4 regions of the Janthinobacterium sp. Bl 1 genome follow, and region 2 is predicted to be linked to each of the others. Evidence: predicted binding sites of a transcription regulator. Region 2 holds the regulator's gene; each other region holds the start of a gene.
The links. The regulator LexA, encoded in region 2, represses DNA repair genes until DNA is damaged. The targets are predictions, from matches to a motif close to ACTGTATNNNNATACAGT.
Positions count from the first base shown of each region.

Region 1 (7,216 bases), 260 kb from region 2:
GCTTGACGTACCACTCGACGGTTTTCTTCGCGTCGATGCAGCGGTAGGCGACGTGGTGGATTTGCTTGATCTTCATGTGCTTGTCTCCAATGGATGGCGCCGTGGGCGCGTTGGCTGGCCTGTTTTTCAGCTTTTCACCATTAGAATCGAGTTACAGCTATCATACAAACAATTTTTAACCATTGATTTATCGGATTATCTTATGAGTCCCAGCCTGCGGCAAATGCGCGCCTTCGTGGCGCTGGCCAAGACCGGCAGTTTTACCCTGGCCGCCGAATACCTGCACGTAACGCAATCGGCCTTGAGCGGCTTGATCAAGGAACTGGAAAGCGTGCTGGGCGTGCGCGTGGTCGAGCGCAGCACGCGCAAGACGCAGCTGTCGGAAATCGGCCGCGAACTGTATCCGCTGTTTGAAAAGATGATCGAGGACCTCGACGGCGCCATGGCCGGCATTGCCCAGCGCAAGGCCCTGAAAACGGGCATGGTGCGCATCGCCGCGCCGCAGATGATGGCGTGCACCCTGCTGCCGGAAGTGATCGCCGCCTACCGCCAGGCCCACCCGGACGTGCAGCTGCGCCTGGTCGACTGCCCGGTGGAGAATGTCTCGGCGCGCGTGTTCAGCGGCGAAGTCGATTTCGGCATCGGCCCCGAACGCGATCCGACGGCGGAAATCGCCGCGCAAGCGCTGTTCGAAATGCCCTTCGTGCTGGTCTTCCCCGAGCAGCACCCGCTGCAGCAGAAGGAAAGAGTCACCTGGGCAGACGTGGGCGACTACCCGTTCATTTCGCTGCAGGGCCAGTTCACGGAACGCCTGCTGCGCGACATGCACGGCGCGTTTCGCGAGTTGTCGCTCAACCCGTATAACGAAGTGACCTTCATGACGACGGCGCTGGCCATGGTCAGCGCCAACCTGGGCATCACGGTCTGCCTGCCGTACGCGGAACCGATGGTGAAACTATATCAATTGCACATGCGCGCCCTGCACGAGCCGGAATTGACGCGGCGCTTTTTCGTCTACACGAAGACGGGCCGTTCGCTGTCGCCGGCGGCCGAAAGCTTCATGGCCTTCCTGTTCCGCTTTGTCGAGACGCACGAGTGGAACGTGGGAGCGGCCAGCGGCGCGGCACGCGACGCCCTGCCGGCAGGCGGCCCGGCTGGCGCCGCTTTATAATGGCGCATCGCACTTTGCCGCCTACGCCATGACCCAGCCTGCCCAGAACGACCTGTCCGCCATCGACGCCGCCACCATCGCCATCAACCAGCGCATGAACAAATTCGACGGCCATGCACAGGTCTGGCTGTTCGGCTATGGCTCGCTGATCTACAAGGCCGATTTCCCCTACATCGAGCGCCGCCCCGCCAGTATCGCCGGCTGGACGCGGCGCTTCTGGCAGGGATCGCACGACCACCGGGGCACGCCGATGGCGCCGGGCAGGGTCGCCACCATCGTGCCGCAGGCTGGCGCCGTGTGCGACGGCATGGCCTATCTGATCACGCCCGAAGTCTTCGCCCACCTCGACCACCGCGAAAAGAACGGCTACCTGCGCCTGGCCACCGACATCACCTTCGAGGACGGCGGCAAGGTCGAAGGCCTGGTGTACATCGCCAACGAGGAAAACGCAGCCTTCCTCGGTGCCGCCCCGGAACTGGACATCGCGCGCCAGATCGCCCGATCAAACGGCCCCAGCGGTCCTAACAGCGAATACCTGCTGCACTTGGCCAGCGCCTTGCGCGAGCTGGGCAAGAGCGATCCGCATGTCTTTGCCATCGAGCAACATCTGGCGCAGATGCAGGCACCTGCACAGGATAACGCTGCAGGATAATGCTACACGCTAGCCCTACACGATAGCGCCGCAGCGCCTCCGCCCCAGCAGCGGTAACGACGACTTAACTTGGCTTAACTTCTTAAAACAAATCCAGCTGTCCCGCATTGCCCCTTTTGCCTTTGTTTCCCAACGGCGGCACCACCAGCGGCCGGCGGAACTGCGTGCAATCGAGCTGCTTGAAGCGGCCGCCCTTGCCATGCAGCCCCAGCCGGTGCACGGCCTTTTCAAAGCGCTGGCGGATGAGGTCGGCCCACACGCCTTCGCCCCGCATGCGCGCGCCGAACGCGCTGTCGTAATCCTTGCCGCCACGCATTTCGCGCACCCGGTTCATCACGCGCTGGGCACGTTCCGGGAAATGTGCTTCCAGCCATTGCTGAAACAGCGGACTCACTTCCCACGGCAGACGCAGCACCACGTAATGGGCATGGATGGCGCCAGCGTCGCGCACGGCTTCGAGCAGCTGCTCGATTTCCGGTTCCGTCACGAACGGGATGATGGGCGCGATGCTCACGCCCACGGGGATACCCGCCTCCGTCAGGGTGCGGATGGTGCGCAGCCGCCGCGCCGGGGCGGCCGCGCGCGGTTCCAGGGTGCGCGCGATGGCCGGGTCGAGCGTGGTGACAGTAACGGCCACGGCCGCCAGATGCCTGGCCGCCATGGGTGCCAGAATGTCGATATCGCGCTCGATCAGCGACGATTTCGTGATCAGCGCCACGGGGTGGTCGCACTCCTGCAGCACTTCCAGCACGCGCCGCGTCAGCTGCCGCTCGCGTTCGCACGGCTGATACGCATCGGTATTAACGCCGAGGGCGATCGGTTCGGGCACGTACGACGGCCTGGCCAGCTCGCGCCGCAACAGTTCAGGGGCGTTCACCTTGGCGTAGATCCGGCTTTCGAAGTCCAGGCCCGGCGACAGGCCCAGATAGCTGTGCGTGGGGCGAGCAAAGCAATAAATGCAGCCGTGTTCACAGCCCCGGTACGGGTTCAGCGAGACATTGAACGGCAAATCGGGCGAAGCGTTGCGCGTGAGGATGGTGCGCGCCTGCTCGTCGCTGACCTGCGTCTTCCAGCCCGGCGCCACCTCTTCCCCGGCTGCCTCATCCTGGCCGCCCACGCTCCAGCCATCATCGAAACCGGCGCGCGCGTGCACCTCATAGCGCCCTTGCAGGTTCGAGACGGCCCCGCGCCCCTTGTGAGCTTTCAGCGATTGCGGCGGCAGCATGGCTTGCCCGGCGAAGCTGTCATCGTGCTCTGGAATGATTGCTTTCATGAACGGCCCCATCAACTGTATATACGTACAGTATACTATGCCGCTGTCCGGCCAATATCAAGGGCTGCCATGGTGCTATTTCAAGCTTTTTCACCCTGAGGCATGACATAACTCAACTGCTGCGCGACAAAACCGTCAAATGCCGTGATCAGGGGAACGAAGCGGGCCGCATCCTGCTCCAACTGCATCAAGGCATAGCACGTTGCTTCCAGAGTCGATAACTGATCTGGCGCGTGCGCCTTGCGGATCAGGTAATGGGAGGCGGGCGTATCGCGCAGGGGCAGACGCGGCAACTGTTGCAAGGGGGGATTCAGATACAGCATCTTGCGGCTTTTGCGCCAGGTGGCGTCCAGCACCACCAGCCGCAATTGGGTGGGATCGAGCAAGGTGGCGGGGTCGAGCGCTGGCGGCGGCGCGATGCCCAGCGAACGGTCGCCTGGCGTATCCGGGTACAGCAGCACATTGTGCTTGCCGGCCAGCAGCCCGGCGAGAACATCGGGGGCAAACTGCTCGCCCGTCAGCATGCGGCTGTTGGGCAGGCTCAGGTGCAGCAAGCGGGCGCTGCCCTTGGCATTGTGGACTTCCAGCGGATGCTGGAGGATCAGCACTTCCACCGCGTGGGAAACGGGGGCGATCCAGCGGCAGATGCAACTGGACACGGCGCGCAGGCAGGCCGGGCAGCGCGCCCGTTTGGCGGGTTCCGCCAGGGAGGACGATGCAGCGGGTAGGCTGGAGGCATGGCCGACGGTATTACTGGACGGATGGCTGGAGGTACGGCGGGTGGTCATGGCGGAGCGCGTTCGCGGCTGTCTTCAAGCCGCGATTGTAGCGCCCACGCCATGCCAAAGGGAGTTTGCGCTTAAAACTCTTCCCACTCGTCGGCGCCGGATGCCACCGGTGCCTTCGGCGCGCGTGCACGCACGGCGTCCGCTTGCGCAGCCTTGCCCGGCGCGGGTGCCGCCATGGCTGGCACCGGCGCGCGGTGCCTTGCGGGCTGAATGGTGGGCCTGGTGACAGGTCGCGTCGCAGGTCGCATGGCAGCTGGCGCAGACGCCGTCACGGACGGGCCAGCACTGGCCGCAACATAGTGTTGCGTTGCGTCGAGCTTGAACACGCCCACCACCTCGGCCAGCTTGGCCGCTTGCTCCTGCATGGATTCGGCCGCCGCGGCCGCTTCTTCCACCAGGGCCGCGTTTTGCTGCGTCACCTGGTCCATCTGGCCGATGGCCCGGTTGACTTGCTCGATGCCGGTGCGCTGTTCATCGCTGGCGTCGGTGATCTGGTTCATGATCTGCGTCACATGGCTGATGCTTTGCACGATCTCGTCCATGGTGCGGCCCGCCTTGTCCACCAGTTGCGAACCGGCCTCGACCTTTTGCACGGAATCGTCGATCAAGCCCTTGATTTCCTTGGCCGCCGCGCTCGAGCGCTGCGCCAGGTTGCGCACCTCGGAAGCGACGACGGCAAAACCACGGCCCTGCTCGCCAGCCCTGGCCGCCTCCACGGCCGCGTTCAAGGCCAGGATATTCGTCTGGAAGGCGATGGCGTCGATGACGCTGATGATATCGACGATCTTGCGCGAGGAATCGTTGATCGAGCCCATGGTGCTGACCACTTCCGACACCACCACCCCGCCCTTGCTGGCGATCTGCGAAGCGTCGATGGCCAGCTGGTTGGCGCTGCGCGCATTGTCCGCGTTGAGTTTCACGGTGGAGGTCAGCTCTTCCATGGACGATGCCGTTTCTTCCAGCGAACTGGCCTGCTCTTCCGTGCGTGACGACAAGTCCAGGTTGCCGGCGGCAATTTCGCTCGACGCCGTGCTGATCGATTCGGTGCCGGCGCGCACCTGACCCACGATACTGACCAGTTTATCGTTCATATTTTTCAGCGCATGCATCAATTGCCCTGTTTCATCGCGGCTTTCCACGACGATATGGCTGGTCAGGTCGCCAGCGGACACGGCTTCCGCCACCTCGACGGCACGCGTGATGGGGCGCGTGATCGAGCGCGTGATCCAGTACGCGCAGGCGATGCCGAGCAAGATGGCGACCACGCCCAGCGAGATCAGCAGCAGACGGCCGCTTTCATAGCGCGAACGGATTTGCGCGGCCGATTCATCGAGCAATTTGGCTTCCAGCATTTCCAGTTTCTTCAGCGCCGCCAGGTAGATGTCACGCTTGGCGGCCATGTCGCCTTCGTACAGGCGCTTGCCCAGCTCCAGGTCGCCCGCATTCTTGGCCTTGAACACATTCTTGCGCACTTCCGTGTAAGCCTTGCGCGTGCTCAGCACGTCCTGGTATAGCGCTTGCTCTTCGGCGCTCAGCTGGCTCTTGCCGATATCGTTCTGGATTTCCGTGGCGCGTGCCGACGAAACCGCCATTTCCTTTTCAAATTGCTTCTGGTGTTCGGGATCGCTGACCTTCCAGGCGGCCGCTGTGCGCGCCGCGTTCACCTCAATGACTTTGGTCCATTCACCGATCAGGCGCTCGTTGCGCACCTTGACATTGACGAGCGCATCGGTTTCCTTGCTGGCGCTTTGCATCTGCACGATGCCCACCACGGTCAGGCTGGTCAACAGGAGCAGGACGGCGGCAAAACCTCCACCGAGACGTACGCCGATTTTGAGGTTTTTCATTGCGTGATTCCTATCTGAAAAAACAATGCACAGACGCCACGAAACCGACTGACTGCTACGTATCAATATAGCAGTCATCCGCCGTGCGGCAATCACGAACGGTGGCGCGACGGACACTTCGCCACCGGAATGGCAGCGCGCCGCAGCGCACTACTTTGGAGCAGATTGTGAGTGAATCAGAATGGTATTGCAAGAAATAACATGCAGAAAAGCAACAACCAGAAGGTCGTATGCCGCCACGAACGGGCGGCAGGCAAACAAGATCAGTTTTGCTTCACATAGATCAATTTTGACGTATCGAAACCCAGGCTACCGGCTTTCTCGATCAGGCGCTGCTGCAAGGCAGGGTCCATGGTTGGCGTGCGCGACAGCAACCAGAAGTAGGATTTGTCGGGGCCGCTGATCATGGAATAGCTGTAATTTTGCTGGTCGAGGTCGAAGACGATGTAGGAACCATAGAAGGGACCGAAAAACGACACTTTCAGATAACCCACGTCTTTCTTGTCGACGAAATACGCCTTGCCTTCCGCGTCCTTCCAAACAGCGTCCGCATCCTTGTAGCCGCGGTTGAGCACTTTCAGGCCACCATCCTGGCGCAGGCTGTAGTCGGCCGTCACGTGGCTCAGGCCCCGTTCGAACGAGTGGTCCAGACGCGCGATCTCATACCACTTTCCCAGATAGCGGGTCGTGTCGAAGTTGCTAACTGGCACAATATTCTCGGGCCGGCCCACGCACCCGGCCAGCACAAGCACACACAGGAACAGCAGTTTTTTCATGTTTTTCTCCATCGGGTGAAATCAGGCTTGCAAGGTCAGGGTTGCAGTGCGCGATCGACGATGCGGCGGATCGCGCCATTGTTTTGCATGCGCACGATGGCGGCATTGAATTGTTCGATAAAGTCATCGCGATAAGGGTAGGCGGCAGGCCGGCGCTCCGTAAAACCCAGGTGTCCCTGCTGGCTGGCCAGCTGCGCCGTTTCCTGGATCGCCTGCATCGGCGTGCCCGGCGGCCCCTCGCGCCGGATGCGCTGCAGTTCCCACTGCGCCGACAGGCGGTCGCTGACGTAACAATCGATACGCCCGCGCATCAGCTTGAGCAAATTCGTGCGCGTGCCCTTGGCCGTATCGAACACGATGTTGGCCGCTTGCACGGCTGCCCTCTGCTTTGCATCGCCCAGCAAAAAACCCGCATTCACGCCGATGTGCAGGCCGCCGTAATCGGCGGGCCACTGCCGCAGCGTGCGTTTGGCCAGCACATCCTGGTTGCACAGCACCACCAGCTGCTCCATCAGCAGCGGCACGGAATAGCGCACGTACGGCCGCTCGCTGCGCCACGAATACGGCGGATACAGGGCAAACGCCTCGCCCGTCTGCAGCATCAGCACGCCCCGCTTCCAGGGTATGGGACGCAGCTGCACCGCATACTGCGGCATCGATTGCACGGCTTCGCGCACGATCTCCGTGTAGATGCCTTTCAGCTGGCCGT
Region 1 is NZ_CM177086.1:4,735,298-4,742,513, forward strand. Features, by position in the region: gene AC4BCN_RS21355 (VOC family protein) at 1-76, opposite strand, end outside; gene AC4BCN_RS21360 (LysR family transcriptional regulator) at 203-1,171, shown strand; gene AC4BCN_RS21365 (gamma-glutamylcyclotransferase) at 1,233-1,823, shown strand; gene AC4BCN_RS21370 (PA0069 family radical SAM protein) at 1,906-3,048, opposite strand; gene AC4BCN_RS21375 (tRNA-uridine aminocarboxypropyltransferase) at 3,177-3,884, opposite strand; gene AC4BCN_RS21380 (methyl-accepting chemotaxis protein) at 3,956-5,731, opposite strand; gene AC4BCN_RS21385 (lipocalin family protein) at 5,995-6,507, opposite strand; gene AC4BCN_RS21390 (substrate-binding periplasmic protein) at 6,543-7,216, opposite strand, start outside.
Region 1: AC4BCN_RS21370 (PA0069 family radical SAM protein) is a predicted target of LexA. The motif match lies at 3,111-3,128, and genes of this name have one in related genera.

Region 2 (7,216 bases):
TGTCTGGCGAGTCGGGGTTATACACCTCGTCGCGGTAAATGAACAGGATCACGTCGGCATCCTGCTCAATAGCGCCCGATTCGCGCAAGTCGGACATGACAGGACGTTTGTTCGGGCGTTGTTCCAGCGAGCGGTTCAGCTGGGACAGCGCGATCACGGGGCAACCAAGTTCTTTCGCCAGGCCTTTCAAGCCCCGCGAAATCTCGGAAATCTCCGTGGCGCGGTTGTCGCCCGGCGTATTGGCCGACATCAGTTGCAAGTAATCGACGATGATCAGGCCCAGCTTGCCGCATTGACGCGACAAGCGGCGCGAGCGGGCGCGCAATTCGATGGAATTGAGCGCTGGCGTTTCATCGATGTACAACTGCGCGTCGTTCATCTTTTGAATGGCGTTCGTCAGGCGCGGCCAGTCTTCGTCGTTCAGGCGGCCAGTACGCAAACGGTGCTGGTCGAGCTGTCCGACGGAGCCGAGCATACGCATGGCCAGCTGGGCGCCGCCCATCTCCATCGAGAACACGGCCACGGGCAAGCCGCTGTCGATGGCCACGTTTTCGCCGATGTTGACGGAAAACGCCGTCTTGCCCATCGAAGGACGGCCCGCCACGATTACCAGGTCGCCCGGCTGCAGACCGGAGGTCATGCGGTCGAGGTCGATGAAACCGGTGGGCACGCCCGTGATTTCACTCTGGTTGTCGCGGCTGTACAGTTCGTCGATGCGTTCGACCACCTGCGTCAGCAGGGGCTGGATGGCGGTCCAGCCCTGGGCGCCGCGCGCGCCTTCTTCGGCGATGGCGAAAATCTTCGATTCGGCCTCGTCAAGCATCTGCTTGACTTCCTTGCCTTGCGGGCTGAAGGCCGTACCGGAGATATCGTCGGCGACGGTGATGAGCTTGCGCAGCACGCCGCGGTCGCGCACGATCTCGGCGTAACGCCGGATGTTCGCGGCCGATGGCGTGTTTTGCGCCATGGCGTTCAGGTAAGCGAGTCCGCCCACGTCATCGGCCTTGCCGAGCTGGGTCAGGGTTTCAAAAACAGTAATGACATCGGCTGGCTTGGAAGCGTTAACCATCTTGACGATTTGCTCGAAGATGATGCGATGGTCATAGCGATAGAAATCCTCCGCATGCATGAAGTCGGCGATGCGGTCATATGCGGCATTGTCGCGCAGCAGACCACCGATGACGGATTGTTCTGCTTCGATCGAATGCGGCGGAATACGGAGGGAATCCAGTTGCGGATCAGAGGGGGCGTTCATGGCGCGAATTATACCCGCTTCGGCGTGATGGCAAAAATAAAGGGCTGAAATTGAGCGAAAAAAAGGCCACAAAAAAGCCGGGCGAACCCGGCTTTTCATAGTGCGGCAATGCTTGCGGGCCAGGCCCGCAGACAATTACGCGTTCGCGTCTGGAACGACAGCGATAACAACTTCCACGACCACGTCGGTGTGCAGAGCAACCGAAACGTTGTGCTCGCCAACGATCTTCAGCGGGCCGGTAGGCATGCGGATTTGTGCTTTTTCAACAGCAAAACCTTGCTTGGTCAGCGCTTCAGCGATGTCGAAGTTGGTGACGGAACCGAACAGACGGCCATCAACACCAGCTTTTTGAGCAACTTGAACGGTCAGGCCGCTCAGTTTTTCGCCCTGGGCTTGCGATGCGGCCAGTTTGGCGGCAGCAGCTTTTTCCAGTTCGGCGCGCTTGACTTCGAATTCAGCCACAGCGGTTGCCGTAGCACGACGTGCCAGGCGTTGCGGGATCAGGAAGTTACGTGCGTAACCGTCTTTGACTTTGACGACTTCGCCGAGGTTACCGACGTTAACAACTTTTTCTAACAGAATGATTTGCATAGTTCTTCTCCAGGAATATCTGACCGATTAAGCGTGGTGCAGATCGGTGTATGGCAGCAGCGCGAGGAAGCGAGCGCGCTTGATTGCGGTGTCAACTTGGCGCTGGTAGTGCGCTTTGGTACCGGTCAGGCGTGCTGGCATGATCTTGCCGTTTTCTTGGACGAAGTCTTTCAGCGTGTCAACGTCTTTGTAGTCGACTTGCTCAACGTGAGCTGCGGTGAAGCGGCAGAACTTCTTGCGTTTGAACAACGGGTTTTGCTGTTTGCGTTTTTCTTTAAGCTTGAGCTTATTTTTGTCGAACTTTTTACCGAATGCCATGTCAGGCTCCTGTATCTAAAATGCGCTAGTCGGGGTGACTGCACTAAAATCAATGATGTGAAACACCAAACTCTTGCTGTTGCGGCTCTTCCTGGCCAGGAAACCCGTGAACTGATACACCCCGCCCAAGCTTGCCTGACTGAACCTGCCTGAGATTTCGCCAGCGGCTAGCGCTGCAACATCAAACTCGGTCAAACGGGCAATCCCTGCTTCCATCTGCTGCGAACTGTGTTGCAATACTGCATTCACAATCGGCAGCCCTGCCGGGGTATAGCGCAATATTTCGCGCTCGGCAATGATGGCGGTTACTTGTAGCTGGTTCAGCGCACGATCCTGGTCAAGAATTAAGCTGCTGCTGCTGCGGCTGGAGCGGCTGCTGGTGCTTCGGTGCGGTGGCTTTTGGCCGCGTCTTCGCGTTGTACCGATTTCATCATCGGCGAAGGAGCTGTTTCAGCTTTCTTCATTTTAACGGTCAGGTGACGCAACACGGCATCATTGAATTTGAATGCTGTTTCCAACTCGACCAGGGTCTCGTTGTCGCATTCGATGTTCAGGCAGATGTAGTGTGCTTTAGGCAGCTTTTGGATCGAGTAAGCCATTTGACGGCGGCCCCAATCTTCCACGCGGTGAACCGAACCGCCGCGGGTGGTTACGCTGGCTTTGTAGCGTTCGATCATCGCGGGCACTTGCTCGCTTTGGTCCGGATGGACGATAAAGACTATTTCATAATGACGCATGCAAACTCCTTCAGGTCGGATTGATAATCGCCCACCCCGGCGTCAAGACGGGTGTGGGAAGGTCAGCCGAAGATTATAACCGTCTTTTGCAAACGTTTCAATCATTCCTTCCACAAGCGCCTGAAAAGCCCGTGCGCCGCCGTGCTTTCCGGCCGCGGACAAGTATTTCTTGCGAAATTCGCCCAAAACACGGAAATCCCCTTGCATAGTGGGCGATACTGTACAAAAATACAGACTGTTCATATAGACAGCATTTTAGTATGCACCCACCGCTCATGATCAAGCTGACAGCACGACAAGAACAAATCCTGAACCTGATCAAGGACGCGATTGAAAACACGGGCTTTCCTCCCACCCGTGCCGAAATCGCCAATGAACTGGGTTTCAAATCGGCCAATGCGGCCGAAGAGCATTTGCAGGCCCTGGCCCGCAAGGGCGCGATCGAGATTTCGCCCGGCACCTCGCGCGGCATCCGCCTGATCGGTGCGGCCGCCGAAGCGCCGCCGTCGAAAGTGCCGGCAGCCCTGCTGATGTCGCTGCCCCTGATCGGCCGGGTGGCGGCAGGCTCGCCCATCCTGGCCCAGGAAAACCTGGAAGCGAGCTACAACGTCGACCCGGCCCTGTTCTCGGCCAAACCCGACTTCCTGCTGAAGGTGCGCGGCTGGTCCATGCGCGACGCCGGCATCATGGATGGCGACTTGCTGGCCGTGAAAAAGGTCGACAGCGCCAAGAATGGCCAGATCGTCGTCGCCCGCATCGGCGACGAAGTCACCGTCAAGCGCTACAAGAAGACGGGCTCCGTCATCGAACTGCTGCCGGAAAATCCGGACTTCAAGGTGATCACCGTGTCACCGGAAGATGAATTCGCCCTGGAAGGTTTGGCGGTAGGCTTGATGCGCAGCTGGCATTAAACTGCATGCTGGGGTCAGACCCGCCGGGTCTGACCCCAGTTTTTAGTTTGCCTCACAACTGGCACATGGCCTAATCACCAACACCGCTCTCAGCCCTCCAACGCTCCTCGGAAATCCTCAAGCAGATCCGCCTCGTCCTCAATACCGACGGACACGCGGATCAGCGATTCGGCGATGCCCATGCTGGCGCGGCGCTCGGCACCCATCTCGTAGAAAATCGTGTGGGCGACGGGAATGACCAGGGTGCGCGTGTCGCCGAGGTTGCTGGCGGGAATGGCAAGATTGAGACGATTGAGGAAATCGAAGCAGTCGATGCCATCTTTCAGCTCAAAGCTGAACAACGAGCCATAGCTGCGGAACAAGTCGGTGGCCAGCGCATGCTGCGGGTGCGACGCCAGGCCAGGATAATGCACGGCCGCCACTCTTGGATCCGCCTGCAGCATGGTGGCCAGCGCCAAAGCGTTCGAGCAGGTGCGATCCATGCGCAAGGCCATGGTTTCCGCGCCGACGGCGATATGATGCGCAGCTTCCGGCCCCAGCGAGGCGCCGAAGTCGCGCAAAGCCTTGGCACGGATTTGCGCGATGCCCCACTGCGCGGGCGCCGCCTTCTTGTAGTTCTCGAAAATGTTCGGATACTGCGTCCAGTCGAACACGCCCGTGTCCGTCAAGCTGCCGCCCAGGGCATTGCCGTGGCCGCCGATGGATTTCGTCAAGGCATTGACCACCAGGCCCGCGCCCACGGCTTTCGGGCGGAACAGATATGGCGTCGTCATCGTGTTGTCGACGATGTACAAGATGCCCTTCTCATGGCACAAGTCGCCGATTTTCTTCAGGTCAGCGATTTGCGTGCGCGGATTGGCGATGGTTTCCACAAACACGATGCGCGTGGCCGGCGTGATGGCCGCGGCCACATTGGCTACATCGGTGGCGTCGACGAACGACACGCCGATGCCCTGCCCCGTCACTGTTTGCCACAGGCTGTTGGTGTTGCCAAACAAAAAGGCCGACGACACGACATGGTCGCCCGCGCGCAGCAACGATTGCACCACGGCGCCGATGGCGCCCATGCCGGTGGCGAAGCACAAAGTCGCCACGGCGTCTTCCATCTTGTTGACCTTGTCTTCCAGCGCGGAGACGGTCGGGTTGCCTTGGCGGCCATAACGGAAGCCCGGCTCCTTGCCCTGGAACACGGACGCGAGCTGGCGCGCATCGGCGTAACCGAAGGCAACGGAAGTATGCACGGGCTTGTGCAGCGAGCCGTGTTCGATACCCTTGCGGCGGTCGTTGTGCAGGATGGTGGTGGTGAAGCCGTAGGTTTTTTTGTTGGTCATGGTGGAAGTTCCAAATACTCGTCTTGCCGCTTAACCCAAGGCAAGTGCTGGGGTCAGTCCCTCCGGGATCGGAATGCGCACCACTGGCGCGCATGCCCCCGACGGGTCTGACCCCAAAAAAAGCCCGGCAATAGCCGGGCCCAGTATCAAGCCTCGGTAGTAGCGAGGTTCAGGTTCAGCTGGGAACGCGGCGTATCTTCGGGCGCTGCCGCCTTCGGATGGTGGCGCGCATATTCCAGGCGGTCCAGGTATTCCTGCGACACGTCGCCCGTCACGTACACGCCATCGAAGCACGATGCCTCGAAGTTCGTCAAGGCCGGGTTGACGTCGGCGATCGCCTGCTTCAGCGCGCCGATATCCTGGTACACGAGGTAGTCGGCCGTGATTTCGCGGCACACTTCTTCCGTCGTGCGGCCGTAGGCGATCAGCTCGTCGCGCGTCGGCATGTCGATGCCGTACACGTTCGGGTAGATCACCGGTGGCGCGGCCGAGGCGAAGATGACCTTCGTCGCGCCCGCTTCACGCGCCATCTGCACGATTTCACGGCTGGTGGTGCCGCGCACGATGGAATCGTCGACCAGCAGCACCACTTTATCCTTGAATTCGGACGGGATCGCGTTGAGCTTCTGGCGCACGGATTTCTTGCGTGCCGCCTGGCCCGGCATGATGAAGGTACGGCCGATGTAGCGGTTCTTGATGAAGCCTTCGCGGTACTCGATGTTCAACGCCATGGCCAGCTGGATGGCGGCCGGACGCGAGGAATCGGGAATCGGCATGACCACGTCGATATGCACGCCTGGCAATTCGGCGCGGATCTTCTCGGCCAGGTATTCGCCCATTTTCAGGCGCGTGGCGTACACGGAAGCGCCGTCGATGACGGAGTCGGGACGGGCCAGATAGACGAATTCGAACACGCACGGGTTCAGGCTGGCATTATCGGCGCACTGGGCGCTGTGCAATTTCTTGTCGGCATCGATGAAGACGGCTTCGCCGGGACCGATGTCGCGCACGAAGCGGAAGCCCATGCCTTCCAGGGCTACGGATTCGGAAGCGATCAGGTATTCGGGCCCCTGCTCCGTTTCATTGATGCCCAGGCACAGCGGACGGATGCCGTGCGGGTCGCGGAAGGCCAGCAAGCCCACGCCGGCGATTTGCGCAACGGCGGCGTAACCGCCCTTGACGCGGCGGTTCAGCACGGTAACGGCCTTGAAGATGGCTTCCGGGTCCAGGTTCAGGCCCGTCGTCGCTTCCTGGATTTCATGCGCCAGCACGTTGAGCAGCACTTCCGAATCGGAATCGGTATTGATGTGGCGGCGGTCGTTCTTGAACATTTCCAGCTTCAACTGTTCCCAGTTGGTCAGGTTGCCATTGTGCGCCAGGGTGATGCCGAACGGCGCATTCACATAGAACGGTTGTGCTTCCTCTTCGCTCGACGAACCGGCCGTCGGGTAGCGGCAATGGCCGATGCCCGTTGTGCCTTGCAGCGAACGCATGTTGCGCGTACGGAAGACGTCACGCACGAGGCCGTTGGCTTTGTGCATGGAAAACATACTGCTGTGATTGGTCGCAATCCCTGCCGCGTCCTGACCGCGATGTTGCAGGAGCAACAATGCATCATAGAGCAATTGATTGACAGGTTGATGGGAAACGACGCCGACGATGCCACACATGGTGTGCTCCTAAACTGTGCTACTGATTTTAAAAAAATTCAAAATTTCACATGCTGCGCGTAAGCGGCAGGCAGATAAGGCTTGATGGCGCGCGCGCCCTGCTCCGCGAGCGGGCTGAACTGCGCGTTTTTCCAGAATGGCTGCTGCGGTATGGACGTCATGCCACACAAGATGACGGCGGTCAGCACGATCACAAGACCCCGCGCCACGCCGAACAGGGTGCCCAGGGTGCGGTCAGCCAGGCTCAGGCCCGTCACCTTGACGAGCGCGTCGACCGTCATGGACAGCAATCCCATCAAAATGCGCACGCCGATGAACAGCACGACGAAAGCCAGCAACAAACGGATGGCTTCGCCAGGCACGGCTTCCGGCAGGAATTTCGCCAGGGTGGCGCCATACGCAT
Region 2 is NZ_CM177086.1:4,993,265-5,000,480, forward strand. Features, by position in the region: gene AC4BCN_RS22500 (replicative DNA helicase) at 1-1,255, opposite strand, end outside; gene rplI (50S ribosomal protein L9) at 1,391-1,846, opposite strand; gene rpsR (30S ribosomal protein S18) at 1,874-2,164, opposite strand; gene priB (primosomal replication protein N) at 2,180-2,488, opposite strand; gene rpsF (30S ribosomal protein S6) at 2,509-2,901, opposite strand; gene lexA (transcriptional repressor LexA) at 3,177-3,812, shown strand; gene AC4BCN_RS22530 (cystathionine gamma-synthase family protein) at 3,902-5,143, opposite strand; gene purF (amidophosphoribosyltransferase) at 5,290-6,813, opposite strand; gene AC4BCN_RS22540 (CvpA family protein) at 6,852-7,216, opposite strand, start outside.

Region 3 (7,216 bases), 980 kb from region 2:
CCGCTACCGTCGACATTGCTGCCGAGAATGCGGTAAAAGCGTTCGAACACGTGCGCCCGCTCGGCCGGCGCAATGCCTGGCCCCGTATCTTCCACTTCCAGGATGGCCAGTTCCAAGGTGCTGCGCACGCGCACCGTGACGCTGCCACCGGACGGCGTGTAGCGCAGGGCGTTGTCGATCAGATTGCTCAGCAGCTCGCGCAGCATCATGGGATTGCCGGAAATCATGATCGAATACGCGGGCTGTTCGAAGCCCAGGTCGATATGCTGGGCAAACGAGGCTTGCACCCAGTCCTGCACCACGCCGCGCGCCAGTTCGCTCAGTTCGATCGGCTCGAACGCCGTGCCCGCCTGCGGCTGGTTTTCAGCGCGCGCCAGGGCCAGCAACTGGTTGACGAGGCGCGTGGCCGCTTCCGAACTTTTCGCCAGCTGCAGCAGCGAGCGGTGGATCTCGTCGTGGTCGGTCTGGCGCAGGGCCAGCTCCGATTGCATGCGCATGCCGGCCAGCGGCGTTTTCATCTGGTGCGCGGCATCGGCGATGAAGCGTTTCTGCATGTCGATCGACAGCGACAGCCGCGAGAGCATCTCGTTGAGCGAACCGACCAGCGGCGTGATTTCCTCGGGCACCTGGCCCGATTCGATTGGACTCAAATCGTCGGGCGGCCGGGCGCGTATGCGCTCCTGCAATTGCGCCAGCGGCGACAGGCCGCGCGCCAGGGCAAACCAGACGAGGGCCAGGATCACGGGCAGGATGATGAACTGCGGCAAAATCACGCCCTTGATGATTTCATTGGCCAGCTGGGCGCGTTTTTCCAGCGTCTCGGCCACTTGCACCAGCGCGCGGCTTTGCTCATCGTCGTTGCTGGAAGGAATATCGAGATAGCTGAACGCCACGCGCACGGGCGTGCCGTGGATGGTGTCGTTGCGGAACAGCACCATGCCGCTGCGGTATTTGTCGGCGTCCTGCGGCGGCGGCAAATCGCGGTCGCCGGCCAGGTATTCGCCGCGCGGGCCCACCACCAGGTAATACAGGGTGTCGACATCGTCGCCGCGCAGCAAGTCGCGGCCGTTATTATTGCTGCTGTTCTTGTCCGGCGCGCGGCGCAGCATGGCGCCATCGGCCTGCTTGACCTGCTGCGTGAGCACCGTCACGCTGTCTTCCAGCGCATGGTCGAATGGTTGATTGGCGATGCTCTTGGCCACCAGATAGGTGATGGCGATGCTCATCGGCCACAGCAGCAGCAGGGGCGCCAGCATCCAGTCGAGGATTTCGCCGAACAGCGAATGCTCGATCGTGTCGTCCTGCTCCGTGGTGGGCGGCTCGAACCAGTCGTCGTCGTCCGGCTCGTCCGCTGGCGCCTCGCGCGCCTTCACTTGCTGGCGGGTCCGCTGGCCGGGCTTGCCGACTCGCCCGCTTCGGCGTTCAGGCGCGCCGCTTCCGAGTATTTTTCCAGGCAATAGCCGAGGCCGCGCACGGTGGCGATGCGCACGCCACCCACTTCGATCTTCTTGCGCAGGCGGTGCACATACACTTCGATGGCGTTGTTCGACACTTCCTCGCCCCATTCGCACAGGTGGTCGACCAGTTGCTCTTTCGAGACGAGACGGCCGGTGCGGCCCAGCAAGATTTCCAGCAAGCCCAGTTCGCGCGCCGACAGGTCGAGCATCTGGTCGTTGATGTAGGCGCTGCGCCCCACCTGGTCGTAGCTGAGGGGGCCGTGCTTGATGATGGTGGCGCCGCCGCCGGCGCCGCGGCGCGTCAGGGCGCGCACTCTTGCCTCCAGTTCCGACAAGGCGAACGGCTTGGCCATATAATCATCGGCACCGAGGTCGAGGCCATTCACGCGTTGTTCGATGGAATCGGCGGCCGTCAGGATCAGCACCGGCAGCAGCGAGGCGCGCGCGCGCAGGCGGCGCAGCACTTCCAGGCCGGACATTTTCGGCAGGCCCAGGTCGAGGATCAGCAGGTCGAATTCCTGGGTGGACAGGGCCGTGTCGGCCTCCTGGCCCGTCTTGACGTAGTCGATCGCATAACCGGACTGGCGCAGCGAGCGGGTCAGGCCGTCGGCCAGAACGCTGTCATCTTCGGCAAGTAAAATACGCATGGTGCACTTCCTATGCTTTGCGGCGGTAGAAGCTTGTATTGTGTTTCATTTTCCGCAAGGTGGCGAATTTTTATGAAAATCCGCGGATGTATTGATCTGTTTCAAAACAAATCCACGTTCCGCTTGCATTGATCACTGTTTTTTTATACAGTACTGTCTGTGTAAAGAATTTAACCCACTGGCGCTATCGCAGGCTGCATGGTTCACGTAGATGCGTCACGTGAATCCGCAACTGTAGAACGGCTGAAAGAACATATGGACGATAAAAAAGCTGTAGTACCCGCATCGGAAAAAGCCAAGGCGCTCGCCGCCGCACTGGCGCAGATCGAGAAGCAGTTTGGCAAAGGTTCGGTCATGCGCATGGATGCCAGCGCACCGATCGAAGAAGTGCAAGTCGTGTCGACCGGTTCGCTCGGCCTCGATATCGCGCTGGGCGTGGGCGGCTTGCCGCGCGGCCGCGTGGTGGAAATCTACGGTCCGGAATCGTCGGGTAAAACCACCTTGACCCTGCAAACCATCGCCGAAATGCAAAAACTGGGCGGCACGTGCGCCTTTATCGATGCCGAGCACGCGCTCGACGTCGGTTATGCGCAAAAGCTGGGCGTGAACCTGCACGAATTGCTGATCTCGCAACCGGACACGGGCGAGCAAGCGCTGGAAATCTGCGACGCCCTCGTGCGTTCGGGCAGTGTCGACCTCGTCGTCATCGACTCCGTGGCCGCACTGACGCCACGCGCCGAGATCGAAGGCGACATGGGTGATTCCCTGCCAGGCCTGCAAGCGCGTCTGATGTCGCAAGCCCTGCGCAAGCTGACCGGTTCCATCAACCGCACCAATACCTTGGTCATCTTCATCAACCAGATCCGCATGAAGATCGGCGTGATGTTCGGCAGCCCGGAAACAACCACCGGCGGCAATGCGCTGAAATTCTACGCCTCCGTGCGCCTGGACATCCGCCGCACCGGCTCGATCAAGTCCGGCGATGAAGTGATCGGCAACGAAACCAAGGTCAAGGTCGTCAAGAACAAGATCGCGCCACCGTTCAAGGAAGCGCACTTCGACATCCTGTACGGCGCCGGCACCTCGCGCGAAGGCGAAATCCTGGACCTGGGCTCGGATGCCAAGATCGTGGAAAAATCCGGTTCGTGGTACAGCTACAACGGCGAACGCATCGGTCAGGGCAAGGACAACGCCCGCGCCTTCCTGCAAGAGCGTCCTGCGCTGGCCCGCGAAATCGAAAACAAGGTCCGCGCGTCGCTGGGCGTGCGCGAACTGCCGCCGCTGGCTGCTGAAAAGCCGGAAAAAGCGGACAAAGCCGCCGACAAGGCTGCCAAGGCTGCGGAAGCCAAGGCAGAGTAGGTCGGATTAGCGCGGCAAAGCCGCGCGTAATCCGACAACACTACAGACGCCAACAATGTTGTCGGATTACGGCCCAGGGGGCCTAATCCGACTTACGCATGGCTTGTCGCAAGGTAGGACCCTGATCGCCGTCCCGCGCTGTTGCGCCGGGCGGCGATTGTGTTTGGGTGATGTGATCGTGGAATGAAAGACAAGGTGGGTGTATGGCCGCAGTACAACTAAGCCTGAAGGGCAGGGCGCTACGCTTTTTGTCGATGCGTGAACACAGCCGCATGGAATTGCGGCGCAAGCTGCAGCGCCATGCGCAAGAGGGCGATGATGTGGAAGCCTTGCTCGACAGTCTGGAGCAGGCCAACTGGCTGTCGCAGGAGCGCTTTTCCGAGTCGCTGATCCACCGCCGCTCGGCCCGCTTCGGCAATAGCCGCATCATGGCCGAACTGCAAAGCCATGGCATCGGCGGCGAGGCGCTGCAGGAACTCAAGGCGGGCCTGGCGGAAGGGGAAGTTGCGCGCGCCTGCGAAGTATGGCGCCGCAAATTTGGCGAGGTGGCGCAGGATGCCGAGCAGCGCAACAAACAGATGCGCTTCCTGATGCAGCGCGGCTTTTCTCAGCGCGCCGTGCAGGCGGCCTTGAAGGGCCTGGACCCCGAAGACGACTGACGCGCGCCATGGCGCGCCGGCCGGCCTCCGTCGTGCCCCATGAACTGCGCTTTCAAACGCCGTTTGTTTCCAGTATGGCGACGCCGCGCGATAAGGTATTCTGGCGCTCGAACGCTGTGCGATGCGCGCAGCACCACTGACCGTGACAGGATCGAGATGAGCAACTGGAATGCCGGCTATGTGGCCGAAATCGCCTATACCTATGGCTATTACGAAGAATTGAATCCTCTGCGCCTGCGGCTGCCCCTGCTGGCTGCCGGGCTTGCCTTGCCGGCCAGCGGCACGGCTTGCGAGCTGGGCTTTGGCCAGGGCATCAGCGCCAACATCCATGCGGCGGCGTCTTCCACGCGCTGGCATGGCAATGATTTCAATCCGTCCCAGGCCACCTTTGCGCAGGAGCTGGCCAGCGTGACCGGCGCCGGCGCACAGTTCACGGACGAATCGTTCGCGCAGTTTTGCCGCCGTGACGACTTGCCCGATTTCGACTTTATCTGCCTGCACGGGATCTGGAGCTGGGTCTCGGCAGAAAATCGCGCCTTGATCGTCGATTTCCTGCAGCGCAAGCTGAAAGTGGGTGGCGTCGCCTATATCAGCTATAACACGCAGCCGGGCTGGAGTGCCATGATGCCGATGCGCGACTTGCTGGCCGAGCATAGCCGCGTCATGAGCGCGCCCGGCGTGGGCGTGCTGGCACGAGTCGACGGCGCCATCGATTTTGTCGACAGGATGATCGCCGTGCAACCGCGCTACCTGGAGGCCAATCCCCTGCTGGCGGACCGTTTCGAGAAGCTGAAAGCGCTGGACCGCAACTATATTGCACACGAATATTTCAATGCGGATTGGCAGCCGATGGCCTTTTCCAGCGTTGCGGCCATGCTGGGCGAGGCCAAGCTGGAGTTCGCCTCGTCCGCCAACTATACCGCTCTGGTCGACATGCTGAACCTGACGGCCGAACACCAGCAATTCCTGGCCGAGATACCCGATCCCGTCTTCCGCGAGACGACGCGCGCCTTTCTCGTCAACGAGCAATTCCGCAAGGATTACTGGGTCAAGGGCGCGCGCAGGCTGACGCCGTTGGCCCAGGTCAGCGCCGTGCGGGCCGTGCGCGTGATGCTGGCCGTGCCCCGCGACGAAGTGGTGTTGAGCGTGCACGGGGTGCTGGGCGACGCCGATATGGACGAGCGCGTGTATGCGCCCGTGCTCGACGCCATGGCCGACCATCGCGTGTACACGATAGGCGAACTGGAGCTGCAACTGGCGGGTAGCGAAGCCGGCCTGGCCGCCTTGCTGCAGATCATATTGGTGCTGGTCAGCAAGGGCAGCGTGCTTGCCGTCCAGGACGAGGCCGACATCGCTGTGGCGCGGCCGCAGACGGCGCGGCTGAATGCGCACTTGCTGGAGCAGGCGCTGGCAAGAACCGACTTGCACAGCCTCGCCAGCCCCCTGACGGGCGGCGGCGTGGTTGTATCGCATTTACAACAACTGTTCCTGTGGGCAAAACAGCAAGGTTGTCCAACGCCGCAAGAATGGGTGCGCGCGACGTGGCCGGTACTGCTGCGCCTGGAGCAACTGCTGACGAAGGACGGGCAGCCCTTGTTGACGGAAGAGGAAAACCTGGCCGAACTGCTGGCGCGCGCGGAATATTTTTCCGCGCGCACCTTGCCCGTTTTACGCGCACTGGGTGTGGCTGACTGAAGCGCGGCGCCGGCCAGTGCGCCGGTGCCGCAGGCATGCTTTCAAGTTATCTGCATTGTGAATAATTGTCATTGATTTTGCGATTTTCGTTAATGATTTGCGGCAGACGGCACGACCAATAAAAAATTATGTTGCGGCGCAACTAGCGCCCTGTGTGCTACACTTTTAGGGTTTTTGCGGCGCCGCAGGTGCGGTTGCTGTTCGTAGAAGCTGCGAACAGAGTGCTTTAGGCACATGGCTGCTTACTAATTATGGCCGCGCAAGCGGCATCGGTCTTATGCCCCTGTCAACTCCCGTATCCCGGCGCGCCCTACGGCACTCCCGCGTTATCGACGTCCAAGCGTATGTGCGCGACGACGGCCTGTGGGATATTGACGCCCATATCACCGACATCAAAAGCTATGACGCGACCCTGGCCTCCGGCCCCCGTCCCGCCGGCGCCCCTCTGCATGACCTCCACTTGCGCATTACCGTCGATCGCGAACTGACCATTGTCGAGGCCGAAGCTGTCTCCGATGCCGTGCCCTATCCCGGTTTTTGCGATACCATCGGCCCCGCTTACAGGGCGCTGATCGGTTTGAATTTATTGAAGAATTTCCGCCGCGACTTGAAACAGCGCCTGGCGGGAATCGCTGGCTGTACCCATTTGACCGAACTGGCGCAAGTCTTGCCGACTGCGACGGTTCAGGCATTTGCCGGCGATGTCTGGTCGACCCGTGACGGTGAGAATGCTGACTTGTCGCATGAAAAGCCGTTTCAACTCGACAAATGCCACGCCCTGCGCACCGATGGCGGGGCAGTTGCACAGTATTACCCGCGCTGGGTAGCCAAAGCGTGACCCCGGCGCTCTGTTTTTCCTGTTTTTTTTGCACCACTAACCGTATTTTTACAAATCAGTATCAGAAGGGAAGCCAGCATGAAAATCCATGAGTATCAAGCCAAAGAAATCCTCCGGCAGCACGGAGTGACGGTACCACGCGGTATTCCGTGCATGTCCGTCGAAGAAGCCGTCAAGGCTGCGGAAACCCTGGGCGGCCCGGTATGGGTTGTCAAGGCGCAGATCCACGCAGGTGGCCGCGGCAAGGGCGGCGGCGTGAAAGTGGCAAAATCGATCGAACAGGTCAAGGAATACGCTGACCAGATCATGGGCATGCAGCTGATCACGCACCAGACCAGCGCCGAAGGCCAGAAAGTCAATCGCCTGCTGGTGGAAGAAGGCGCCGACATCAAACAAGAACTGTACGTTTCGCTGGTCACCGACCGCGTCACCCAGAAAATCGTCCTGATGGCTTCGTCCGAAGGCGGCATGGACATCGAAGAAGTGGCCGAAAGCCACCCAGAGAAGATCCATCACGTCACCATCGATCCAGGCACGGGCCTGACCGATGCCCAGGCAGAC
Region 3 is NZ_CM177086.1:5,972,157-5,979,372, reverse strand. Features, by position in the region: gene AC4BCN_RS26990 (sensor histidine kinase) at 1-1,373, opposite strand, end outside; gene AC4BCN_RS26985 (response regulator) at 1,370-2,104, opposite strand; gene recA (recombinase RecA) at 2,360-3,463, shown strand; gene recX (recombination regulator RecX) at 3,667-4,122, shown strand; gene AC4BCN_RS26970 (methyltransferase regulatory domain-containing protein) at 4,279-5,817, shown strand; gene AC4BCN_RS26965 (DUF2889 domain-containing protein) at 6,095-6,655, shown strand; gene sucC (ADP-forming succinate--CoA ligase subunit beta) at 6,734-7,216, shown strand, end outside.
Region 3: recA (recombinase RecA) is a predicted target of LexA. The motif match lies at 2,239-2,256, and genes of this name have one in related genera.

Region 4 (7,216 bases), 1.4 Mb from region 2:
ATTGTCGTTGTGGCTGCACCGGGATCGCCGGTTTTTGCAACACGGCATCCTAAGCGTTTCTTGTCGGATCTGCAAAGGCCTATTTCACAATTGCATGGTCGCCGCTAGGGGCACGTCCAAGGCCAGGGCCAAATGGCTGGTCAGCTACGATGCCAGGCTGGGGCAAATTGCAGCAAAGCATGATGGGCCAGAGGACGAGGTAGGGAGAAAAGCTGCGGGGCAGGGGCAGAATCGGGGTAGCGCTGATTCTAGAGCATTTGCGGTCCCACAATGGGAAAAGCCCTTCGGTTCAGAGAACCAAAGGGCTTTTCTTTTATTGGCGGAGCGGACGGGACTCGAACCCGCGACCCCCGACGTGACAGGCCGGTATTCTAACCAACTGAACTACCACTCCAAGCTCGTATGATCTGTGTTGCTGATCCATGAAGCACTGGATAATTTTCTGTATTGGTGGTGGGTGCTGAGAGGCTCGAACTCCCGACCTACGCCTTGTAAGGGCGCCGCTCTACCAACTGAGCTAAGCACCCGCATACCCAGAAAACTATCCCGACGTTTGTCACCACGTCTGGAAGAGGCACTATTATAGGGGGCGCTTTCGTGCTTGTGCAACTATTCTTGAAGGTGAACAGCAGTTTTTTTGCTGAAAAGCGCAAAAATAGTCAGGGAAGGGGGGGGCGACGTGTTTTCTGCTTCTGAAATGGGAAAAGCCCTTCGGTTCAGAGAACCAAAGGGCTTTTCTTTTATTGGCGGAGCGGACGGGACTCGAACCCGCGACCCCCGACGTGACAGGCCGGTATTCTAACCAACTGAACTACCACTCCAAGCTCGTATGATCTGTATTGCTGATCCATGAAGCACTGGACAGTTTTCTGATTTGGTGGGTGCTGAGAGGCTCGAACTCCCGACCTACGCCTTGTAAGGGCGCCGCTCTACCAACTGAGCTAAGCACCCGTTGCTTGTCTCAGAAAACTATCCCGACGTTTGTCACCACGTCTGGAAGAGGCGCTATTATAGGACGGACAAAATCCTTCTGCAAGCGCTTTTTTCACTTTACTCTGTAATACCCCACTGCGACAGCATCCACGCCATATTGAATGCGTTTTCGGCGATGGCGTTATAGCGGCCCGAAGCGCCGCCGTGGCCGGCGCCCATATTCGTTTTCAGCAGCAGGGGATTGCCGTCCGTCTTGTACGCGCGCAGCTTGGCCACGTATTTCGCCGGTTCCCAGTACATGACCTGGCTGTCGTTCAGGCCCGTCGTCACCAGCATGGCCGGGTAATTCTTGCGCGCAATGTTGTCGTAAGGCGAGTAGCTGAGCATGTAGTCGTAGGCCGCCTTCTGGTTCGGGTCACCCCATTCCAGGTATTCGCCCGTCGTCAGCGGCAGGCTGGCGTCCATCATGGTGTTCATCACGTCGACGAAGGGCACGGCCGCGTGCACGGCGTGGAACAGCTCGGGGCGCATGTTGACGACGGCGCCCATCAAGAGGCCGCCGGCGCTGCCGCCCTGAATGATCAGGCGGTTCGGGCTCGTCCATTTTTCGCGCACCAGGTAGTCGGCGCTGTCGATGAAGTCATTGAAGGTGTTTTTCTTCTTCATCAGCATGCCGTCTTCATGCCAGGCTTCGCCCATGTCGGTGCCGCCGCGGATATGCGCCTGCGCATAGATGACACCGCGTTCCAGCAGGCTGATGCGGCTGATGGCAAAACTGGCTTCCGTGGAAATGCCATACGAGCCATACGAGTACAGCAGCAGCGGCGCGGAACCGTCGAGCTTGACGCCTTTCTTGTAGACGACCCACAGCGGTACTTGCACGCCATCGCGCGCTGTCACCCACAGGCGCTGCGTCGTGTAGCGGCTGCCGTCAAAGCCGCCGACGATTTCCTGCTGCTTGAGCACTGTGCGCTTGCCGTCTTGCATGCCGACGTCGATGACGGTGGGCGGTGTGACGGGCGACTGGTAGGACATGCGAAATTGTGTGGCGGAAAACTCCGGCGTACCGGCCGCCGTGGCCAGGTAGACGGGGTCGTCGAACTGCACCGTCTTCCAGTTATGCCGCGCGAAATCATGGATGCGGGCGCGGTTCAGGGCACGGGCCTTTTCCATCACCACCAGGTAGCCTTGGAAGACGTCGATGGACTGGATCACGGCGTCCTTGTTGTGCGGCACGACGCTCTTCCAGTTCTTCGGCTGCGGGGCGGTCACCGGCGCGCTGACGACGCGGAAATTCTTCGCCTCCTTGTTGGTCAGAATATACAGCTGGCCGTCGCGGTGTTCGATGCCGTAGCGGTGGCCTTTTTCCCGTTTCAGCACGGACTGGAAACTGCCTTCCGGCTTGCTCGTTGGCAGCAGCAGCACTTCGCTCGTATCCGTGCTGCGTGCAGTGAGCATGAAATAACGATGGTCGCGCGTGCGGCTCACGCCGATGGCGAACTGTTCCACTGGCTCGTGGTAGACCTGCTGCAAGGTGCCGCCCAAGGCCAGGCGGAACAAGCGGTCCGCGCGCTTGGTGGTGGCGTCTTCCTGCGTCAGCATCAGGGTGGCATTGTCCGCCGCCCAGGCCAGGGACGTGACTCTAGGCATGGTATCGCCCAGCAGCTTGCCCGTCTTCAAATCCTTGACATGCAGTTCGTACTGGCGGAAACCCGTCGTGTCGGTAGTGTAGGCCAGCAACTGTTCATTCGGGCTGATGCTAAATGCGCGCACGGCAAAGAATTTGTGGCCTTCGGCCAATTGATTCTGGTCCAGCAAGATTTCTTCAAGCGCCTGCGCATCGTAGGCGCCGTTCTTGCCGACAGGACGGCGGCAGTGAATCGGGTATTGCTTGCCCGCTTCCGTGCGCGTGTAATAGTAGAAATTGCCCTGGCGCGCGGGAACGGACAAGTCCACTTCCTGCATGCGCCCCTTGACTTCCGCAGTCACCTTGTCGGCCAGCGGCTGGATCGGGGCCGTGACGGCGGCCGTGTAGGCATTTTCCGCATTCAGGTAATCGATCACGGCAGGATCGCTCTTCTTTTGCAGCCAGCGGTAGTCGTCCGTGACGACTGTGCCGTGGCGCGTTTCCTGCCAGGCCGTCTTGGCGGCGACGGGCGGCGGCATGGTAGCGACGGTAGCGGTGGCGGCGTCGGCGGCCAGCGCGGATGGCGCCAGCGAGGAAAGCAGCAGGGCCGGCAGGATGGATAACCAGGCGGACCGGCGGCGCGCAGCGTGATGGGCGATAGACAAGGCGACTCCTTTGAATAGTTGTGTCAGGATTGTAATCTTGCTATTGGGAAAAGCAACCGCCTTGCGCGTGCGTTTCAACTTGCGTCCACGGGCATTTCCAGCGATACTGTATATAACTACAGTATCCCGCCGCGAGGTGTCCTTGACCACATCTGCCTCCCCCCTTCCCGAGCCACCCGCCGCCCGTCGCTGGATTGCCCATCTGGACATGGATGCCTTCTTTGCCTCCGTCGAACTGTTGAAATATCCGGAACTGCGTGGCGAAGCCGTCGTCATCGGCGGCGGGCGCTTGCAGCAGCCCGTGCTGCAGGAAGACGGCACGCGGCAGTTTGCGCGCATGCGCGATTACGTGGGGCGCGGCGTCGTTACCACGTCGACCTATGCGGCGCGCGTGTTCGGCGTGTTTTCCGCCATGGGCATCATGAAGGCGGCCAAGCTGGCGCCCGACAGCATCCTGCTGCCGGCCGATTTCGAAGCCTACCGCGAGTATTCGGCCCGCTTCAAGCAGGCCGTGGCCCAGTTGTGCCCCATCATCCAGAACGTGGGCATCGATGAAATCTATATCGATCTCACCGAATACGGCGAGCAGGCGCCGGCCATGGCGGCGCGCCTGAAGGCGGCCGTGTCCGAGGCGACGGGCCTGTCGTGCTCGATCGGTCTGGCACCCAACAAATTGCTGGCGAAAATCTGTTCCGACCTGGAAAAACCGGACGGCCTGACCATCCTGAACCCGGAGGATATTGAAACGCGCGTGTGGCCCTTGCCGGCGAAAAAGATCAACGGCATCGGTCCGAAAGCGACGGCCAAGCTGGAAGCGCTGGGCATTGTCACCATCGGCGAGCTGGCCCGGGCCGACATGGCCATGCTGCGCACGCAGTTCGGCGACCTGTACACGGGCTGGCTGCGCCAGGCGGCATTGGGCATCGATGACCGGCCTGTGCAGACGAGCCGGGAAACCAAGTCCGTCAGCCGCGAAACGACGTTCGAGCGCGACTTGCAGGTGGTGCGCGACCGCGCCACCCTGTCGGAAAAGCTGGAAAGCCTGTGCACGCGCGTAGCGGGCGACCTCGATAAACAATCGCTGGCGGGGCGCACGGTGGGCATCAAGCTGCGCTTCGAGGATTTCAGCACCGTCACGCGCGACATCACCCTGCCCAGCGCCACGGCGGATGCTGCCGCCATCCTGCGCGCCAGCCGCGATTGCTTGCGGCGCGTGCCATTTGACAAGAAAATCCGCCTGCTGGGCGTGCGCATCTCGACCTTGTCCGACCCGGCCCTCGTGACGCGGCAGGCGCCGGCCCAGGCGGAGCTGTTTCCCGCCCTGTAGCGGCTTTCCCCACGCAGCAACAACACCGCGCCAGTCCGCGCTTTTGACGGCATTCCCGTGTCGAAAGTGTAGAATGGCGTTCCCCTGGCACTACTGAAACAAACGGAAGACAAAAACTATGTGGTTCAAGAATCTTCAGATTTACCGCCTGCCCGCACCGTGGGCTTACACGCCAGAACAACTGGAAGAGGCGCTGTCCTCGAACAAATTTACGCCGGCGACCAGCATGGATCTGATGCGCCAGGGCTGGGATACGCCACGCCCGAATGGCGGCCTGGTCCACGTGGTCAACAAACAGATGCTGATCTTGCTGGGCACGGAAAAGAAACTGCTGCCGGCGACCGTCATCAATCAGGTGGCCAAGGCCCGCGCTGCCGAGATGGAAGAAGCGCAAGGTTTTGCGCCTGGTAAAAAGGCCATGAAGGAATTGAAGGAACGCGTGGCCGACGAACTGCTGCCGCGCGCCTTCAGCATCCGCAGCAACGTCTGGACGTGGATCGACCCCGTCAATGGCTGGCTGGTGGTCGATGCCGCCAGCCCGGCGAAAGCCGATGAAGTCATCAAGCTGTTGTTGAAAGCCGTCGACAAACTGCCGCTGGAAAGCCTGCGCGTGCAGCGCTCGCCCGTGGCGGTGATGACGGAATGGCTGCAGGCGGACGATGCGCCTGCCGGCTTCACGGTCGACATGGATACGGAATTGCGCGCCACGGGCGAGAGCAAGGCCACCGTGCGCTACGTGCGCCACACCTTGGAAGCGGACGACGTGCGCCGCCACATCGCGGCCGGCAAGCAGTGCACGCGTCTGGCCATGACGTGGAACGACAAGATCTCGTTCGTGCTGACGGAGTCGCTGGCCATCAAGAGCGTCAAGCCGCTTGACGTGATCAAGGAAACGGAATCGAGCACGAAGAACGACGAAGAGCGTTTCGACGGCGACGTGATGCTGATGACGGGCGAGCTCTCCAAGCTGATGGCCGACGTGGTCGAAGCCCTGGGCGGCGAAGCGACGGCGTAACAGCAGTCCTGCCGGTACAAAAAAGGAGCTGCGGCTCCTTTTTTTCGTCTGCGCAATATGTTTCGGCATAAAAAAAGCGCCTTGCACGGTGAAGTGCAAGGCGCTTTCAGACATGCTAATTCAAAACGTCACATTAGAACTTGTAGTTGCCGGTGACGTAGAACGAACGCATCATTGGATCGGCGTAGCGTGGGTCGAAACCGATCTGGTGGCCCGACGAAGCGCGCAGCGACAGCGGTGGTGCACGGTCGAACAGGTTTTTGATGCCTGCGCGGATCGTGGTTTGCTTGTCAAAGGCGAAACGTGCTTGCCAGTCGAACGTCGTGTACGACGGTACTTGCAGACGGAAACCCTTCACTTCTTTCTGGGCTGCCACGTCGTACACGGTAGCGGCTGCATCGGTGTAGCCGTTACGGTAGTTGACCGTTACCGTGTTGCTCAGGCGGCCTGTGTCCAGGGTCGTCGTCAGCTTCATCAGGTTGCGGAACGTGACTTCGTTGGTGTCGCCGAAGAAGTTCATGTTGCTGGTGTAGATATTGTCGCTACCTGCTTTGGTGTAGTTAGCGTGCAACATGTGCGTACCGCTCAATTGGGCGGTCAGCTTACCGAAGGAAAACTTGTGGTTGGCCGACAGATCCCAGTCGATACCACGGTATTCCTTCTTGCCGATGTTGACCGACAGTTTCTTGAACGCATAGTAAGCGATACCGGTCGATGGCTCGATGTATTTGTCGAAGCTCGACGCATACTTGACCGGATCGGCAAATGCCTGCTCTTCGGAGACTTCCGACACGGCATTGCGCAGCTTCACATCCCACAGGTCGGCGCCGAACGAGAAGGCCGCGCTAGGCTCGACACGGAAGCCCAAGGTGAACTGCTTCGACTTTTCCGATTGCAGATCCGGATTGCCTTGCGATACCGCATTGTATTGCGTTGCTTCCGCGCGGCACAGTGCGTTGCCTGGGTATGGGCAGTCAAATTTCTTGGCGGTAAAGCCTGCATTGACCAGTGGCTGAGCAATTTCCAGCATGCTTGGCGCCTTGAAACCCGTGCCGTAGGAACCGCGGATCAACACGGTCTGTACCGGCTGCCAGCGTGCCGATACCTTGTAGGTATTGGCGCTGTCTTTTTTGCCGACAGTTTTGTTGTTCAGCTTGTCATCGATCGCCTTGACGGCATCGTGACGGCCGCCAACGGTCATTTCGAACGACTTGGTCAGCGGAGCCAGCAACTCGACGAACGCGCCGTAGGTGTCGCGGCTCATGTCGTATGCGGCCTTGGTGTTGAAGTTGTAGATATCGTCGCCGGTGGCATTGCTGCCTGGCGATTGCTCATAGGTATAGGTGCGGTAGTCGCCGCCGATACCGAGGCTGGCTTTGCCGCCTGGCAGGCTGAACAGTTCACGCGAGCCGTGCGTGTCGACGCCGCGCATCGTGGTCGATGCGGTACGCACGGAGCCAACGAACTGCGCGCCAGCGACTTGCGCTTGCACCGATGGTTTTTGCGTCGCTGCAAACGGGTTGAAGTCCGGATTGGCGAGGATGTTCTTGAACTCCTGGCTCTTCTGGTAACCGCCCGTGTAGCGCTCGTCGATCGAGTTTTGCGACCAGGTCAGGCCGCTTTCGAAGTTCCATGCGCCCAGTTCGCCC
Region 4 is NZ_CM177086.1:64,279-71,494, reverse strand. Features, by position in the region: tRNA gene AC4BCN_RS00295 (tRNA-Asp) at 318-394, opposite strand; tRNA gene AC4BCN_RS00290 (tRNA-Val) at 452-527, opposite strand; tRNA gene AC4BCN_RS00285 (tRNA-Asp) at 745-821, opposite strand; tRNA gene AC4BCN_RS00280 (tRNA-Val) at 876-951, opposite strand; gene AC4BCN_RS00275 (S9 family peptidase) at 1,051-3,225, opposite strand; gene dinB (DNA polymerase IV) at 3,368-4,552, shown strand; gene AC4BCN_RS00265 (recombination-associated protein RdgC) at 4,671-5,567, shown strand; gene AC4BCN_RS00260 (TonB-dependent receptor) at 5,701-7,216, opposite strand, start outside.
Region 4: dinB (DNA polymerase IV) is a predicted target of LexA. The motif match lies at 3,331-3,348, and genes of this name have one in related genera.